One region of the Acidovorax sp. NN32 genome, then DNA from elsewhere that is predicted to be linked to it. Evidence: riboswitches for the same ligand, from Rfam matches in the RefSeq annotation. Region 1 holds a riboswitch; the other holds the start of a gene.
The links. A riboswitch is a leader RNA that binds a small molecule or an ion and turns the genes downstream of it on or off. The one in region 1 is predicted to bind glycine.

Region 1 (8,126 bases):
GCGCGGCGTGTGGCCGACGAACAGCCGCTGTTGAAAGAGCTGACACAAGAGCAGGAAAAAGCCGTGGTGGGCGACAAGAAACTGCTGCTGATGGCGATTTGCGTGCTCAGCCAATGGACGCTGGAGCAGGTGACCACCGCCTACCGCCTCACCGAGGCCGAGGGCATCAAGTACCTCGCACAGCTCGACCGCATCGGCATCATCGAGCTGCGGCCACTGAACCGCTACCGCCTCAAGCTGGCCAAGACCTTTCGCTGGCGCCCGCATGGCCCGGTGATGAACTACTTTCGCGACCACGCGTTGCTGGACTACTTCGCGGGCGGCTTTGACGGCGCGGGCGAAGGCGTGCTGCTGGTGCACGGCAACATCAGCCGCAGCCTGGCCCCTGCGTTCATGGAGCGCATGCAGCGCGTGGCCCAGGACTTTGCCCAGCAGCACCTGGCCGACCAGAAGCTGTCCGACCGCGAGCGCGAGGGCTACACCTTGCTGCTGGCGATGCGCAGCTGGGAGTTTGAGGCGTTTGCGTCCATGCGGCGCTGATTTACTCTTATTTTGATAGCTATCAGCGCTTTACCTAAAAGCGCTAGAGGCCAAAAACACCCTGAATTCATCAGTTGAGCACAGCGCCAGCAGCTGTGCTGTGCCACGCCCGCTTGACGCAACAAACAGAAAATACTATTCTTTAAATAACAAATTTTGTTTATTTAAAGATAGTCAAATGAAAACCACCCGCCAGCAACAAGACGCCACGCGCCGCCAGATCGTGGCCAGCGCGGTGGACCTCATGACCCGCCAGGGCTTTGACGGCACGACGATGAAAGACATCGCGCGTGCAGCAGGCATTGGCGACGCCACGATCTACAAATACTTCCCCACCAAGGACCGCATCGTGCTCGGCTACCTGGACGATGTGGTCCACCAGGCGCTGGCCGAAACCCTGCAGACGCCAGGCTTCGCGGGCTATCAGCTGCAGGAAAAGCTGCAGCGCCTGACCGACGCCGTGCTGGAGCGCCTGCTGGCCGACCGCGAATTTGTGGCCCAGGTGCGCAGTCTGGCGCGGCGCTCGCCGCTGTCGATGCTGGCCGAGCCCCTGGCGGCGCGCCAGAGCCTGCGCGAGGCCGTCGCCAGCTTTCTCGAAGCGGCAGAGGCCAGTGGCGAAATCGAGCCCTGCGACTTCAAAGGCATGGCGGGTGGGCTCTACACCGACTACCTGGCCGGTGTGGTGACCTACTGGCTGGCCGACACCTCCGACGAATTTGCCGACACCACGCAGCTGGTGGACCTTTCGCTGGGTGTGCTGGTGCAGGCACTGCGTGGCGGGCTCGTCAATCGCGTGCTGCAACTGGGCGGCTTTGTGCTGCGCAGCCAGATGGCCCGCATGGTGCAGCACAGCAGCGGCCTGATGGGGATGCTGCAGCTGGCCAAGCAGGCCATGGCCAGCGCGCCCTACAGCACTCCCCAGGCACACCAGGCCCACACGGCAAACGCCGGTTCACCCGCAGCGCCAGAGCCTTCCAAGCCGCCCCGTACGCCGCGCAAACCACGCGCAGCCAGCCCAGTCCCGCCCCCCAGCACCACCGCCAAGCCCGCCGCCGCACCACGCAAGAGGAAGTCCGCATGAACACCGCCCCCACCGTGCGCGAAACGCAGGTGCCCGCAGGCACCGCCATCCATGCAAGCTTGCCCGGCGCCCATTTTTTTGATGCCTACGAGGCGGCTGACGGCCAGCCATCCCACACCGCCCTGCAGGCCTGGCTGGACGTGGTGGCCCGCACGCCGCGCTGGACACAAATGCTCATGACCGTGCGCAACAAGCTGGTGCGGCTGGTGGGCCTGAAGGACCTGGGGCAACTGCACGATGGGTACCCGCCCGCCAGCGGCAGATCGCTGCGCGAGGCCAGCAGCTACCGTGTGGGCGACCGCGTGGGCATCTTCCGCATCCGCCACCTGAGCGACACCGAAGTCGTGATGGGCCAGGACGACAGGCACCTCGACGTGCAGGTTGCACTGACCAAGCACAGCGGACGGACCGAGACCTCTGGGCCGCCGACCATGGTGCTCAGCACCGTGGTGCACATCCACAACACGCTCGGGCATGCCTACATGGCGGTGGTGACACCCTTTCACCGCCGCATCGCACGGGCCATGGTGCAACGCCTGGCAGACCATGGCACGCACTGAACCGCCGCGCACCGGCCGCCTGGCGCGCGGCACCATCACTGGCATCGCTGCCGCGCGCATCGGGATGGCCCAGCTGGGGCACCGCGTGCGCACGCCATCTGCCCAAGCGCAGGCCGACCACGAAGCCGCCCTCGGCCGCATCCTCTTTGGCGCGCTGGGCCAGTTGCGGGGCTCGGCGCTCAAGGTGTCGCAGTTGCTCAGCATGCACCCCGGCCTGCTGCCCGACGGTGTGCGGCAAGAGCTGGCGCGCGCCCACCACCAGGCCCCACCACTCAACCGCGCGCTGGTGGGCCGCGTGTTCCGCCAAGCTTTCGGGCAGGAGCCCGAGGCACTGTTTGAACACTTCGAACCCACCGCCTTCGCCGCCGCCAGCCTGGGCCAGGTGCACCGCGCGCGGCTGGCAGGCCACGGCACGGTGGCCGTGAAGGTGCAGTACCCCGGCATCGCCGCCACCATCACCAGCGACATGCAGCTCATGCGCGCCGCGCTGCGCGCCCTGGCCCATACCGACATGCCGCTGCCCGCCAACACCGTTGTGGACAGCGTGATGACCGAGATCGAGGCCACGCTGCTGCGCGAGGTGGATTACCTGCAGGAGGCCGAACAACTGCAGTGGTTTGCACAGCACGCGGCGCTGCCGGGCGTGGTGCTGGCCCAGCCCATCCTGTCGCACACCCGGGCCCAGGTGCTCACACAGCAGTTTCTGCCGGGCCAGCATCTGCAGGACTGGCTGGCCTCGCAGCCCACGCAGGCGCAGCGCGACCGGGCCGGACAGCACCTGTGGGACTGGTTCATGCACTGCCTCTTTGTGCTGGGCCGAGTGCACGCCGATCCGCACCCGGGCAATTTCTTGTTCGCACCCGATGGCACCGTGGGGGTGCTGGACTTTGGCTGCACGCGCAGCCTGTCGGAGCACTTTCGCACCCAGGTGACAAAAGCATGGTCCGCACTGCTGAGGCCTGCCACCGACCCACAGCGAGGCGCGCTGGTGCTGCAAGCCTACCAGGCACTCGGACTCGTCAACGCCCGCCTCACCGTGCCGGCCTACACCGCCGAACTCGCGCCCGCACTGGCTGACATGCAGGCCTGGCAGATGGAGCCCTTCACGCAACCGGTTTTCGATTTTGGCGTCAAGACGCCGCCACCCATCACCGCCGGACGGCACCAGCGCATGCTGGGCGAGCACCTGGTGCAGGTGCCCGGCGAGATGCCCGCGTTTGAGCGCATGTGGATGGGCCTCATGCACCTGCTTACGGGGCTGGGCGCGCGCGTCCACACGCATTGCCCCGCCCTTCTTCCCTCATAGGACCCCACCCACATGACCTCCCTGACCTCCCCCTCCCATCGCTCTACGGCCATACCGTTTCGCAACCGCTGGAAGGGCCAGTGGATGCTGGCCGTGGCGGTGCTGCACACGCTGTATGCCGCCGTCGTGTTTCCGACCCAGCTGCAAGAGATCGTGCGGCGCGGCGTTTTCAACAGCGTACAAAAAGACCCGGCCGTGGGCGCCGTGGTCTGGTTTGTACTGTTCGGCGTGTTGTTCGCGTTGCTGGGCTGGGCCATCCTGCTGGCCGAACGCAACGCTGCCCTGGCGCCCGTTCCTTTGCGCGGGCTGGGTGCCGGGTTGCTGGCACTCACGGTGCTGGGCATTGTGCTCATGCCTTCCTCCGGTTTCTGGCTGGCGCTGCCGCCCGCGCTGGCCCTGTGCTGGCCCCAAAGCGCTGAAGGCGAAAAAGGCGGTTGATGCGCTGCGTCTGCACCTTCCACGGCCATCCTGATTGAACTAGAAACTGTCCATGAATACTGCGCTGGTACTGGCAGCCGGGGGCCTCGCCCTGGTGGGTGTTGCGCACTCGGTGCTGGGTGAATTGCTAGTATTTCGCGCCCTGCGCACAGAGGGCATCGTGCCCACCGGCGGACGGCCCGTGCTGCGGGAGTGGCAGGTGCGCATTCTGTGGGGCACCTGGCATCTGGCCACCGTGCTGGGCTGGGCCCTGAGCGCCTTGATGTGGCGCCTGGGGACCTCGCCCGTGGACGCGGACCTGGGAGCCTGGGTGGCCGATGTGGCCGGGGTCGCCACGCTGGCCAGCGGCGTGCTGGTGTTCTATGCCACTGAGGGCCGACACCCTGCCTGGTTTGCCCTGCTCGTGGTGGCGGCGCTGGTGTGGTGGCGCTGAAGGGCCGCACTACGTTCACGGGGTGGGCAGCTTGCCGGAAGTGTGAGAAAAATCACGGAAACCGCTGCTGCTCCTGCTGCAGGAAACACAACTTCACAAGACTTCGCAATTCGCCTACACCGGCTTGACGCAGCATCTGCACCATGAAGTCTCCGGTTCCGCAAGGAATCATTCTGAGGAGATCACCATGGCCCGCAATGCACTCGCCGCTGTTTCCATCGCCTTGCTGTCTCTGGGCGCCGCAACGGTGGCGCAGGCACAGACCAGCGCCACCGTTGTCATCCAGTCGGGGCAGCCCCACCACTACCAGGCGCCAGCACCCATGGTGGTGCAATACGGCCCACCACCGCCCCCCCGCCATGAAGTGGCGCCCCGCCCTCGGCACAACATGGTGTGGGTGCCCGGCTATTGGGATTGGCGCGGCCACCGCCATGTCTGGGTCCAGGGCCACTGGGTGAAGGCGCGCCCTGGTTACTACTACCGCGAGCCGCGCTGGGTGGAACACGGCGGCCGGTGGGACCTGCGCCCCGGCCGCTGGGACCGTGATGGCGACGGCATCCCCAACCGCTATGACCGTGACCGCGATGGTGATGGTGTTCCCAACCGCTACGACCGCGATCACCACGACCGAGACCGCGATGGCGTGTCCAACCGCTACGACCGCGACCGTGACGGAGACGGCGTTCCCAATCGGCACGACCGCCGCCCGGACAACCCCTACCGCAATTGAACGATTGAACGATTGAACAGCTGAAGGAGCGCGGAGGCTCGCAAGCCCCGCGCCCACTCCCTCCTTTGGCCTACGCCCGCCCCCGCTGAGCACCTACGTGGCGCCGCGCACCAGGCCGCCACCATGCAAAGACCGATTCCGCCAGGAATCACCCCGGAGACCACCATGACCCGCCAAACACTGACCGCAGCCGCCATCGCCCTGATGGCACTGCTGCCCCTCGTACCGACACACGCGGCCATTCAAGGCACCGTCGTCATTCAGTCCGACCAACCACAGCGTGGGTACCAGCCCACGCAGACCTACCAGGTGATTCCCGCGCCCCCACCACCACGGTACGAAGCCGTGCCGCGCCCACGCCGTGGCCAGGTGTGGGAACAAGGCCATTGGGAATGGCGCGGCAACCGCCACCGCTGGGTGAAGGGCCACTGGGTACAAGCGCGCAGCGGCTACCAGTACCGGCAGCCCCAATGGGTGGAGCGCGATGGCCGCTGGGAAATGCAGCGGGGCCGCTGGGACAGCGACGGTGACGGCATTGCCGACCGCAACGACCGGGACCGCGATGGCGATGGCATCTCCAACCGCAATGACCGTGATCGCGACGGTGACGGCGTGTCCAACCGCCGCGACAGCCAGCCGGACAACCCGCGCCGCAACTGATCTGCCGCGTTCCACGATCCTCGTAACGGTTCAGTCGAATTTCACCTCGGCGCGACCGACACCAGGAAAATCGGCCACCACCACCGTGCCCGGCGCCACCAGCACGGTGCCGGTGCAGGACCCGGTGGTCACCCACTGCCCTGCGCGCAGCCCTCCCAGGCTGCGCGCGCCTTCGTTGGCCAGCCACACCAGCAGCCGCAGCGGATCACCTGCCGGGTTACCCCAGGTGGCGTGCTGCACGGCCACCGATCCGTTCACCGACAGGCTGACCCCTTGCACCAGGGGCTGCACCGAAGCCACATCGGTCAAACCCGAACCCACGATCAGCGCCCCATGGCAGGCCTGGTCGGCCAGGCGACTCCACTCCCCTTGTTGTGCCCAGGCGGCAAAACGCGTGTCGCACACCTCAATGGCGGCACGCACCGACACCATGGCGGCCAGCACCTCGGCCGCGCTGTAGGGCGTGGCGCGTGCGGGCAGGTCTGCGCCCAGTTCGTACACCAGCTCCGCCTCCACCCCCATCACGGCAAAGCCTGTGGCCGACAAGTTGACCTCCTGGCCAGGCTGCTCCACCCACACCGAGTCGCGGGTCAGCGCCGCACGCGCGGGTTGGGCCTGGGGCGACGCGGCGCCCACTTTCCATCCCGCGACCTCGCCGCGCTCACGCACTACGGCGTCCTGCACGGCGTAGGCCTCGGCCGCATCGCGAGGGCGCAATGCAACGGGCAGATCCAGCGGCCGGGGCGTGCGTCCCTGGCGCGCTATGGTGATCACGGCGGCGCTGGCGAAGGGGTCAAAGGCGGTATCGGGCATGGGAAAAGCGTCCTGGGGGTGGGTCAAATCGCCGGATTATGGCGACTCCATGTCGCCGCCAGCATCAGCAACGATTGCCGCCCATTAGCCGCCCCAAACACCCCACCGCCGCCCGCACCCTCCTAGAATGGCCCCCGCAGGAGAGCACGGCAGGCCACAAGGCCCACCGCTGCACCGAAGGCGCAAACTCCCATACACGCTCAGGTCCCGTACTGCACCATTTATCAAAGCCGTCTGGAGAGCCGCCCCAACCTGTCAGCAGCGTTGTGGCGCACCGAAGGAGCAAACCGCGCGCCATGTGGGCTGGGTGGTGAATCTCTCAGGTACCAAGGACAGGGGGAGCGGCAGCTTGGCGGACGCGCGCTGGCTGCTTGCTATTTAATTAATAGCTGCCAACGCACATCCATCAAGCGCTGAACCCTTAAAAGGCTTCAAAAATGCGCGTAATCGTTTTGGGCGCCGGCTTGCTCGGCGTGACTTCGGCTTATTTCCTGCAACAACTTGGCCATGAGGTCACGGTCATCGACCGCCAGGGTGCGCCCGGTGCCGAGACCAGCTTTGCCAACGGCGGCCAGATCTCGGTGAGCCACGCCGAGCCCTGGGCCAACCCCAGCGCGCCGCTCAAGGTGCTGCAGTGGCTGGGCAAGGAAGATGCGCCCCTGCTGTTCCGCCTGCGCGCCGACATGCGGCAGTGGCTGTGGGGCCTGTCCTTCCTGCGCAACTGCACACCCGCGCGCACTCGCCACAACATCGAGCAGATCGTGCGCCTGGGCACCTACAGCCGCGACACACTGCAGCAGCTGCGCACGGCCACCGGCATCCAGTACGACCAGCGCACGCAGGGCATCCTGCACTTCTATACCAACCAAAAGGAATTCGACGGCGCGCTGGCCCCGGCCGAGCAGATGCGCGCGTTGGGCTGTGAGCGCCAGGTGATCAGCGCCGACGAGGCCGTGCGCATCGAGCCCGCGCTGGCCCACATCCGCCCGCAGCTCGCAGGCGCCACCTACACGGCCGAAGATGAATCCGGCGACGCCAACCAGTTCACGCGCGAGCTGGCCAAGCTGTGCGAGGCGGCGGGCGTGCAGTTCCGCATGGGCCACCACATCACCGCACTGCGCGAGGTGGGCGGCCGCATCGACCATGTGGAAGTGACCAATGCCGAAGGCCGCTTCGAACGCGTGCGCGGCGACGCGTTTGTGCTGGCCATGGGCTCGTTCAGCCCGCTGCTGGCGCAGCCGCTGGGTATCCAGCTGCCGATTTATCCGGCCAAGGGTTACTCGGTGACGATGCCGGTGAAGGATGCAGCCAAGGCGCACCAGGTGAGCCTGACAGACGATGAGTTCAAGCTCGTGTTCTCGCGCTACACCAGCGAGCGGGGTGACCGTCTGCGCATTGCGGGCACCGCCGAGCTGAACGGCTACGACCGCCACCTGAACCAGGTGCGCTGCGAGGCCATCGTGCGGCGCGTGGAGCAGCTCTTCCCCGGCGCGGGCGACGCGAGCCAGGCCCAGTTCTGGAGCGGCCTGCGCCCGGCCACGCCCAGCAACGTGCCGCTGATCGGC
Region 2 (8,126 bases), 2.2 Mb from region 1:
GACGAGGTGTACGGCATCACCGCGCACCTGCTGCATCTGAACGGGTTGGTGGCAGGTGACGCCATCATGGACAAGGAAAAATTGCCCCAGGTGGTGATGCCAGGGCGGGATCGCACGCTCAGTGCGTGGCCACAGGAACGCTGAAAATTCTCAAACGCCGCGTGACGCTTCCACCAAGCCCAGCCGTGCCCGGATGCGTGATAGCGATACCGGCGAGATGCCCAGGTAGCTGGCCACATGGTGCTGCGGCAGGTGGGGCGTCAAATCACCGTGTGTAGCGAGAAAAGATTGGTAGCGCACCTCGGGCGGGTGGCTCAACAACTCGGCTTCGCGCTGTGCGTTCTGCTGAAACACATAGCCCAGGGCCTCTTCCAGCAAGGGGCCGATGTGGGCAAAGCTGCGTTGCCACTGCTGCAAGGTGGCATAAGTCAGCTCCACAGCCTCTACGGGTGCCAGGGCCTCGATGGCATAAGGGCTGGGCAGCGCCAGAGGCGGCAGGTTGCCAGCCACCCAGCTGCCGGTGCCGTGAAACGACCGGTTGCGTTCGGTACCTTGTTCGTTCAGGTAGAACAGCCGAACCACACCGCTGCGCACCTGCCAGCAGCGCGTGCTGGTCTCGCCCGCGGGCTGCAGCAGCGTGCCTGCGCCGAACTGACGGCGGGGCAGGGCCTGCCACAGAGCGGCCAGGGCAGGTTCAGACCGGACCAGCGCGTCCAGCGCAGGCGGCTGGCAGACAGTGCAGGCGCTGGTGGTCGAGGTCACTGCGTTCAGGCAATTCAGGCGTCTCAGGCGTAGTCAGACACCGGGATGCAGCTGCAGCTCAGATTGCGGTCACCCCATACGTTGTCCACGCGGCCAACAGGAGACCAGTACTTGGCCTGGCGCAGGGCGGCCACCGGGTAAGCGGCGGCTTCGCGGGCGTAAGGGCGAGCCCATTCGCCGCCCAGCAGACTCTCGGCCGTGTGGGGTGCGTTCTTCAGCGGGTTGTTGTCCTGCGGCCAGGCGCCGGATTCGATCTGGCGGATCTCTTCGCGGATGGCAATCATCGCGTCGACGAAGCGGTCGATCTCGAACAGCGTTTCGCTCTCGGTGGGCTCCACCATCAGCGTGTTGGGCACGGGGAAGCTCAGTGTGGGCGCGTGGAAGCCGTAGTCGATCAGGCGCTTGGCGACATCCTCAGCCATCACGCCGCTGGTGTCCTTGAGGCCGCGCAGGTCCAGGATGCACTCGTGCGCCACGTGGCCATTGGCACTCGCGTACAGCGTGGGGTAGTGATCCTTGAGGCGTGCACTGATGTAGTTGGCCGAGAGGATGGCGGTTTCGGTCGCAGCCTGCAGGCCTTCGGCGCCCATCATGCGGCAGTACATCCAGCTGATGGGCAGCACGGCGGCATTGCCCAGAGGCGCTGCCGACACGGCACCCACGCCGCCGGCCACACCGGCCGTGGCATGACCAGGCAGGTAGGGCACCAGATCGGCCACCACACACACGGGACCTACGCCGGGGCCGCCACCGCCGTGCGGAATGCAGAAGGTCTTGTGCAGATTCAGGTGGCTCACGTCGCCGCCGAACTCGCCAGGGGCGGCCACGCCGACCAGGGCGTTCATGTTGGCGCCGTCCACATACACCCGGCCGCCGTGGCTGTGCACCAGGGCGCACAGCTCCTTCACCTGCGTTTCGAACACGCCGTGCGTGCTGGGGTAGGTGATCATGATGCAGGCCAGGTTGGCACTGTGCTGTTCGCACTTGGCCTGCAGGTCGGCCATGTCCACGTTGCCGTTGGCGTCGCAGGCGGTCACTACCACCTGCATGCCCACCATCTGGGCGCTGGCGGGGTTGGTGCCGTGTGCGCTGCTGGGGATCAGGCAGATGTTGCGGTGGCCGTGGCCCTGGGCCTCGTGGTATGCCTTGATGGCCAGCAGGCCCGCGTATTCGCCTTGCGATCCGGCGTTGGGCTGCAGGCTGATGCCTGCGTAGCCCGTGGCCTGGCACAGCCATGCGCGCAGCTGCTCATCCAGCTCCTTGTAGCCCAGCAGCTGGTCGGCAGGGGCAAACGGGTGCACGTTGGCAAACTCGGGCCAGGTGATGGGGATCATCTCGCTCGTGGCGTTGAGCTTCATGGTGCAGCTGCCCAGAGGGATCATGCTGCGGTCCAGCGCCAGGTCCTTGTCAGACAGCTGGCGGATGTAGCGCAGCATGCCGGTTTCGGAGTGGTGGGTGTTGAACACCGGATGAGTCAGGTACTTGCTGGCGCGGCGAAGTTCGGTGGGGATCAGCGGCTCTACACCCTTCTCGAAGGCGTCAAACGTGGGCAGCGCCTGGCCATCCGCGGCGAACACCTTCCACAGCAGCTCGATGTCGGCGCGCGTGGTGGTCTCGTCCAACGAGATGCACAGGTAGTTTTCGAAATAAATTCGCAGGTTGGCGCCCAGCTGTACTGCGCGAGCAGCTATGGATTTAGTAGCGCCATCGGTCTTGAGCGTCAGCGTGTCAAAACACGCCTGCGGGCGCACCGGTGCGCCCAGTTGGGTGAGCCCCTTGGCCAGAATGGCGGTGTAGCTGGCCACACGCTGTGCAATGCGCTTGAGCCCATCGGGGCCATGGTACACGGCGTACATGCTGGCGATCACGGCGGGCAACACCTGCGCGGTGCAGATGTTGGACGTGGCCTTTTCGCGGCGGATGTGCTGCTCGCGCGTTTGCAGGGCCAGGCGGTAGGCGGGCTTGCCATGTGTATCCACGCTCACGCCCACCAGGCGGCCGGGCAGGCTGCGCTTGAACTCGTCGCGGCAGGCCATGTAGGCAGCGTGCGGGCCACCCGCGCCCATGGGCATGCCGAAGCGCTGCGTGGTGCCTACGACGATATCGGCACCCCATTCACCGGGCGGGGTGATCAGCGTGAGGGCCAGGAGGTCGGCCGCTGCGATGAAGGCCGCCTGTTTGGCATGCGCCTTTTCCACGTCGGCGCGCAGGTCATCAATGCGGCCGCTGGTGGCGGGGTACTGGGCCAGCACGGCGAAGTAGTCGCCGTTCAGCGCTGCATCCCATTCGGCGGCGGAGTTGGCCAGCACCACATCGATATTGAGGGGCTTGGCACGGGTCTGGATCACTTCGATGGTTTGCGGGTGGGCATCACCGGCCACCACAAACACATTGCTTTTGCTCTTGACGGAGCGCTTGGCCAGCGTCATCGCCTCAGCGGCGGCCGTGGCTTCGTCCAGCATCGACGCATTGGCAATCGGCATGCCGGTCAGATCGCAGACCATGGTCTGAAAATTGACCAGCGCCTCCATGCGGCCTTGCGAGATTTCGGCCTGGTACGGCGTGTAGGCCGTGTACCAGGCGGGGTTCTCCAGGATGTTGCGCAGGATGACGCCCGGTGTGTGGGTGCCGTAGTAGCCCTGGCCGATGAAGCTCTTCAGGACCTGGTTCTTCGATGCCATCGCCTTGAGTTCGGCCAGCGCCGCCGCTTCCGTGATCGGCAGGGGCAGGTCCATCGCGCGGCTGCGTGCAATGGAGCGCGGCACGATGGAGTCGATGAGGGCGCGGCGCGAGGCCTCACCAATCACCGACAGCATGTGCGCTTCATCGGCCGCATCGATGCCGATGTGGCGTGGCAGGAATTCGGTGGCGTTTTCAAGCGCTGCGAGCGTGGGCAGGGGGGCGAGGGTGGTCATCGGCGGCGGCGTGGGACAACAAGGAGGCACATTGGCCCGGCAGGGCGCCGGGCCTCGGGGAACAAAAGATCCGGAGATCAGGCGTTCTTGGCGAACTCTGCGTACGCAGGTTCGTCCATGAGCGCGTCGAATTGCATCATGTCGGTCACGTGGACCTTGAAGAACCAGCCAGCGCCCAGCGGGTCGGTGTTGGCCAGCGAGGGGTCGGCGCGCAGGGCTTCGTTCACCTCGACGATTTCGCCGCTGACGGGCATGTACACGTCGGCGGCGGCTTTGACGGACTCCACCACGCCGGCGACTTCACCTTGGGTGAAGGTCTTGCCGACTTCGGGCAGGTCCACAAACACCACATCGCCCAGCGCGTCCTGGGCGTGTACCGTGATGCCCACGGTGGCGGCTTCGTGGTCGGAGATGTCGATCCACTCGTGATCCTTGGAAAACTTGACGGTCATGGGGGCTCCAGAAAAAAAGGGGAAAAACAAACAAAAGTGCCGATGCCAGCCAAGACTGTAGCCGGGCTGGCGCAGTTTCAGACGGTCAGCCGCGGTAGTAGCGCGCGGGGGTAAAGGGCATGGCACGCACTTCCATGGGCACGGCCTTGCCGCGCACGATGGCGTTCACCCGCGTGCCGATGGCGGCGAAGGCGGGTGTGACATAGCCCATAGCCACGGGTTCGTTCACCGTGGGGCTCAGCAGGCCGCTGGTCACTTCGCCAATCTTCTGGCCGTCTTCGCTCTGCAATTCGGTGTGTTCGCGCACAGGCACACGCTCCAGTGCGACGAGGCCGACGCGCTTGCGCTGCAGGCTGGCGGGGTTGTCGATCTGCGCGAGCACCTTGTCTGCTCCGGGGAAACCCCCTGCGCGGGCGCCGCCCGTGCGACGCACCTTCTGGATGGCCCAGTTCAGCGCGGCTTCAGGCGGCGTGGTGGTGGTGTCGATGTCGTTGCCATACAGGCACAGGCCTGCTTCGAGGCGCAGCGAGTTGCGCGCACCCAGGCCGATGGGCTTGACTTCAGGCTGCGCGAGCAGTGCGCGGGCCAGGGTGTCGGCCTGCGCAGCGGGCACCGAGATTTCAAAGCCGTCTTCGCCCGTGTAGCCGCTGCGGGTGACAAAACAGTCGCAGCCCGCGATGGAAAAATCACCGCCCGTCATGAACACCAGCTTTTCAACGCCGGGCGCCAGGCGCGCCAGGGCAGTGACGGCTTGCGGGCCTTGCAGCGCCAGCAGCGCGTGGTCGGGCATGGGGATCACGTTGCAGCGCTGGCCGATGCGGGCCTGGATGTGGGCGATGTCGCCCACCTTGCAGGCGCCGTTCACGATCACGAACAGGGTGTCGTTGCCTTTGTTGAAGAACATCAGGTCATCAATCACCGTGCCTTCGTCGGTCAGCAGCAGGCCGTAACGCTGCTTGCCCACGGGCAGGTCGATCACGTCCACGGGCATCAGCGTTTCAAACGCCGCTGCGGCGTCAGGGCCGACCAGCTTGAGCTGACCCATGTGCGAGACATCAAACAGACCCGCCGCGTTGCGCGTGTGCTGGTGTTCAGCCATCAGCCCTGCGGGGTATTGCACGGGCATGGAATAGCCGGCGAACGGCACCATGCGGGCGCCCAGCTCGATGTGCAGGGCGTTCAGGGGCGTGGTGAGCAGGGGGGCGGTGGTGGCTGACGACATGGCGGACTCCGGGCAAATGGGGGCCGCAACCACGGAGGTGGTCACGGGATTTGCCCTGCTGTCCGCTTTACCTGAGAGATTCACCGCAGCGCCCTGGCTGGCCGTGCGGTTTGCTCCTTCGGTGGATGGCCTCAACACGCGGTGCGGCGGACCATCTCTCTCCAGCAAGGGAACGCCCGCATCACTGCGGGCGGTTGTCAGTCCTTTTGCCTGAGCGTTCGGCTGTTGCCTGCGCCTTCGGCGGTGCGGTGGCCTGTGGGGCTTGGCACTCTCTCCTGACCGGGGGATTCTAACTACTTTGCGTAGACCAGATCGCGCAAACCCAGCGACAACTGCGGCACATAGGTCACCACCATCAGGCAGGCCATGATGACAAGCACAAACGGAATCAGGTGCCCGACGATGCGGTCTAGCGATATTCGCGCCACGGTGCAGGCTGCAAACAGGTTCACGCCAAACGGCGGCGTGATCATGCCCATGGCCAGGTTCACTACCATGATCAGGCCAAAGTGCACCGGGTCCACACCAAAGTGGATGGCCACGGGAGCCAGGATGGGCGCCAGAACGATGATGGCGGCACTGGTCTCGATGAACATGCCGATCACGAACAACGCCGCGTTCACCCCGAGCAGGAAGAGGGTGGGGGATTGCAGCACCGCCTCCAGCCAGCGGCCAATGGCATCCGGCACGCCAGCACGGGTGATGAGGAAGGCGAACAGGCCCGCATTGGCAATGATGAACATGATCACTGCGGACGAGATGGCCGATTTGCGCAGGATGGCAAACAGGTCCTTGAGCCGGATCTCGCGGTATATCACCACCCCCACAATCAATGCGTAGAACACCGCCACGGCCGATGCTTCAGTGGGGGTGAATACGCCACCGTAGATGCCGCCAAGGATGATCACCGGCATCAGCAGCGCCCAGCCCGCCTGCAGCGTGGCCTTGCCAAGAGGCATGCGGCCGTCGCCGTCGTTTTTGCCCCAGCCCTTGTACTTGCAGTACGCCCAGACAAAAAGCATCAGCGCGCCACTGATCAGCAGCCCCGGGCCAAAGCCGGCGATGAACAGCTCGCCAATCGACACTTCGGCGCTCACGCCATACAGGATCATGGGGATGGAGGGCGGGATGATCACGCCCAGCTCGGCGCTGGTGGCCTGCAGGGATGCGGCGTAGCTCGTGGGGTAGCCATGCTTGATGAGCGCGGGGATCAGGATGGCGCCAATGGCAAATGTGGTGGCCACCGACGAGCCCGACACGGCCGCAAAGATCATGCAGGTCAGCACGCAGGTCATGGGCAGGCCACCCTGCACGCCGCCCACGATGCTCTTGGCAAACTCCACCAGGCGGCGGGATATGCCGCCCGTTTCCATCAGGTTGCCCGCGAGGATGAAGAACGGAATGGCGGCCAGCGGAAATTTGTTGATGGAGCCAAACATCTCCTTCACAGAGATCAGCATGTTGGCATTGGCTACCTGGATGCCCAGGATGGAGGCCAGGCCGATGGAAACGGCCACGGACACAGTGAGTGCAAAACACAGCACCATGGTGGTGATCATGACGGGCGTCATTGCGCGGTCTCCAGCTCAAGGCGTTGAGGGTCTAGCAGGTTGCCGACGATGCCAATGGCGCTGAACACGCCACCCACCGGCATGGCCACGTAGGCCCAGAACATGGAGACGGATTCGAGCCCCGCCATCGACTGCACGCCGCCGCGTTGGGCATAGTCCCAGCCCCACCACACGATCACGCCAATCAGTGCCAGCGCCGCCACTGCCACGACATAGTCCAGCACCCGGCGCACGCGCGGGGGGCTCCAGCGGTACAGCACATCCACGCTGACCATCGCGCCCTGGCGGAACGCGCTGGGGATGGCCAGGAACACCATCCAGATCAGGCTGAAACGGATCAGCACTTCAGTCCACTCGGCGGGCTGCTCCAGCACAAAGCGGGTCACGATCTGGAACATGCCCAGCGATGCGGCAATGACCAGCATGGCGCACGCGCCGAGCAACGCTGCAAACGTGGCCCCGCGTTCAAACATCAGAAAAGCTTTTTTCATGGGGCGGACAACGCCATGGGTTCGGATGATTCGGTGGAGAGAATCAGATTGAAGATAAAAAACGCCCGTAGCGCTTATTCTACGGGCGTTGTGTGCTACTAAAAATATAGTAGCTGATGCGCATGCAACTACTTGACGTCGCGGATCTTGTCCAGGGTGGCCTTGCCAAACTGTTTTTCAAACTCGGCGTTCACAGGCGCCAGCGCCGCCACAAACTTGGACTTGTCCGGATTGTCCACCACCGTCATGCCTTTGGCGCGCAGGTCGGCCACGCCCTTGGCGTCGTCTTCATCCACGCGTGCACGGTTGGCCTTGGTGCCTTCCTTGGCGGCGTCGATGAAGGCCTGCTTGTCGGCGGCCGAGAGCTTGTCGAACGAGGCCTTGTTCATCACGAAGATGGCAGGCGAATACACGTGGCCGGTCAGCGTCAGGTGCTTTTGAACTTGGTCGAACTTGGCCGAGATGATCACGGGCAGCGGGTTCTCCTGGCCGTCCACGGTGCCTTGTTGCAGGGCCGTGAACACTTCGGGGAAGGCCATGGGCGTGGTGATGATGCCGAAGCCCTTGTACGCGGCGATGTGCACGGGGTTTTCCATGGTGCGCATCTTCAGGCCCTTGAGGTCTTCAGGCGTGTTCACCGAGCGCTTGCTGTTCGTCATGTGGCGAAAGCCGTTCTCGGCCCAGGCCAGGGCCTTGAAGCCCTTGCTGTCGAA

Region 2: it holds a riboswitch for glycine, as region 1 does, so the genes downstream of both, gcvT (glycine cleavage system aminomethyltransferase GcvT) here and ACT89O_RS22085 (D-amino acid dehydrogenase) in region 1, are expected to answer to the same signal.

What each region holds. Positions count from the first base shown of each region.
Region 1 covers NZ_CP199679.1:4,783,506-4,791,631, forward strand. Annotated here, with positions in the region: gene ACT89O_RS22040 (helix-turn-helix domain-containing protein) at 1-540, shown strand, start outside; gene ACT89O_RS22045 (TetR/AcrR family transcriptional regulator) at 719-1,621, shown strand; gene ACT89O_RS22050 (DUF2867 domain-containing protein) at 1,618-2,181, shown strand; gene ACT89O_RS22055 (ABC1 kinase family protein) at 2,168-3,487, shown strand; gene ACT89O_RS22060 (DUF6463 family protein) at 3,500-3,925, shown strand; gene ACT89O_RS22065 (hypothetical protein) at 3,978-4,358, shown strand; gene ACT89O_RS22070 (YXWGXW repeat-containing protein) at 4,546-5,088, shown strand; gene ACT89O_RS22075 (YXWGXW repeat-containing protein) at 5,254-5,748, shown strand; gene ACT89O_RS22080 (2-keto-4-pentenoate hydratase) at 5,779-6,561, opposite strand; glycine riboswitch at 6,786-6,907, shown strand; gene ACT89O_RS22085 (D-amino acid dehydrogenase) at 6,999-8,126, shown strand, end outside.
Region 2 covers NZ_CP199679.1:2,555,215-2,563,340, forward strand. Annotated here, with positions in the region: gene ACT89O_RS11980 (c-type cytochrome) at 1-144, shown strand, start outside; gene ACT89O_RS11985 (Crp/Fnr family transcriptional regulator) at 151-762, opposite strand; gene gcvP (aminomethyl-transferring glycine dehydrogenase) at 786-3,677, opposite strand; gene gcvH (glycine cleavage system protein GcvH) at 3,755-4,129, opposite strand; gene gcvT (glycine cleavage system aminomethyltransferase GcvT) at 4,215-5,351, opposite strand; glycine riboswitch at 5,400-5,526, opposite strand; glycine riboswitch at 5,548-5,631, opposite strand; gene ACT89O_RS12005 (TRAP transporter large permease) at 5,645-6,922, opposite strand; gene ACT89O_RS12010 (TRAP transporter small permease) at 6,919-7,413, opposite strand; gene ACT89O_RS12015 (TRAP transporter substrate-binding protein) at 7,542-8,126, opposite strand, start outside.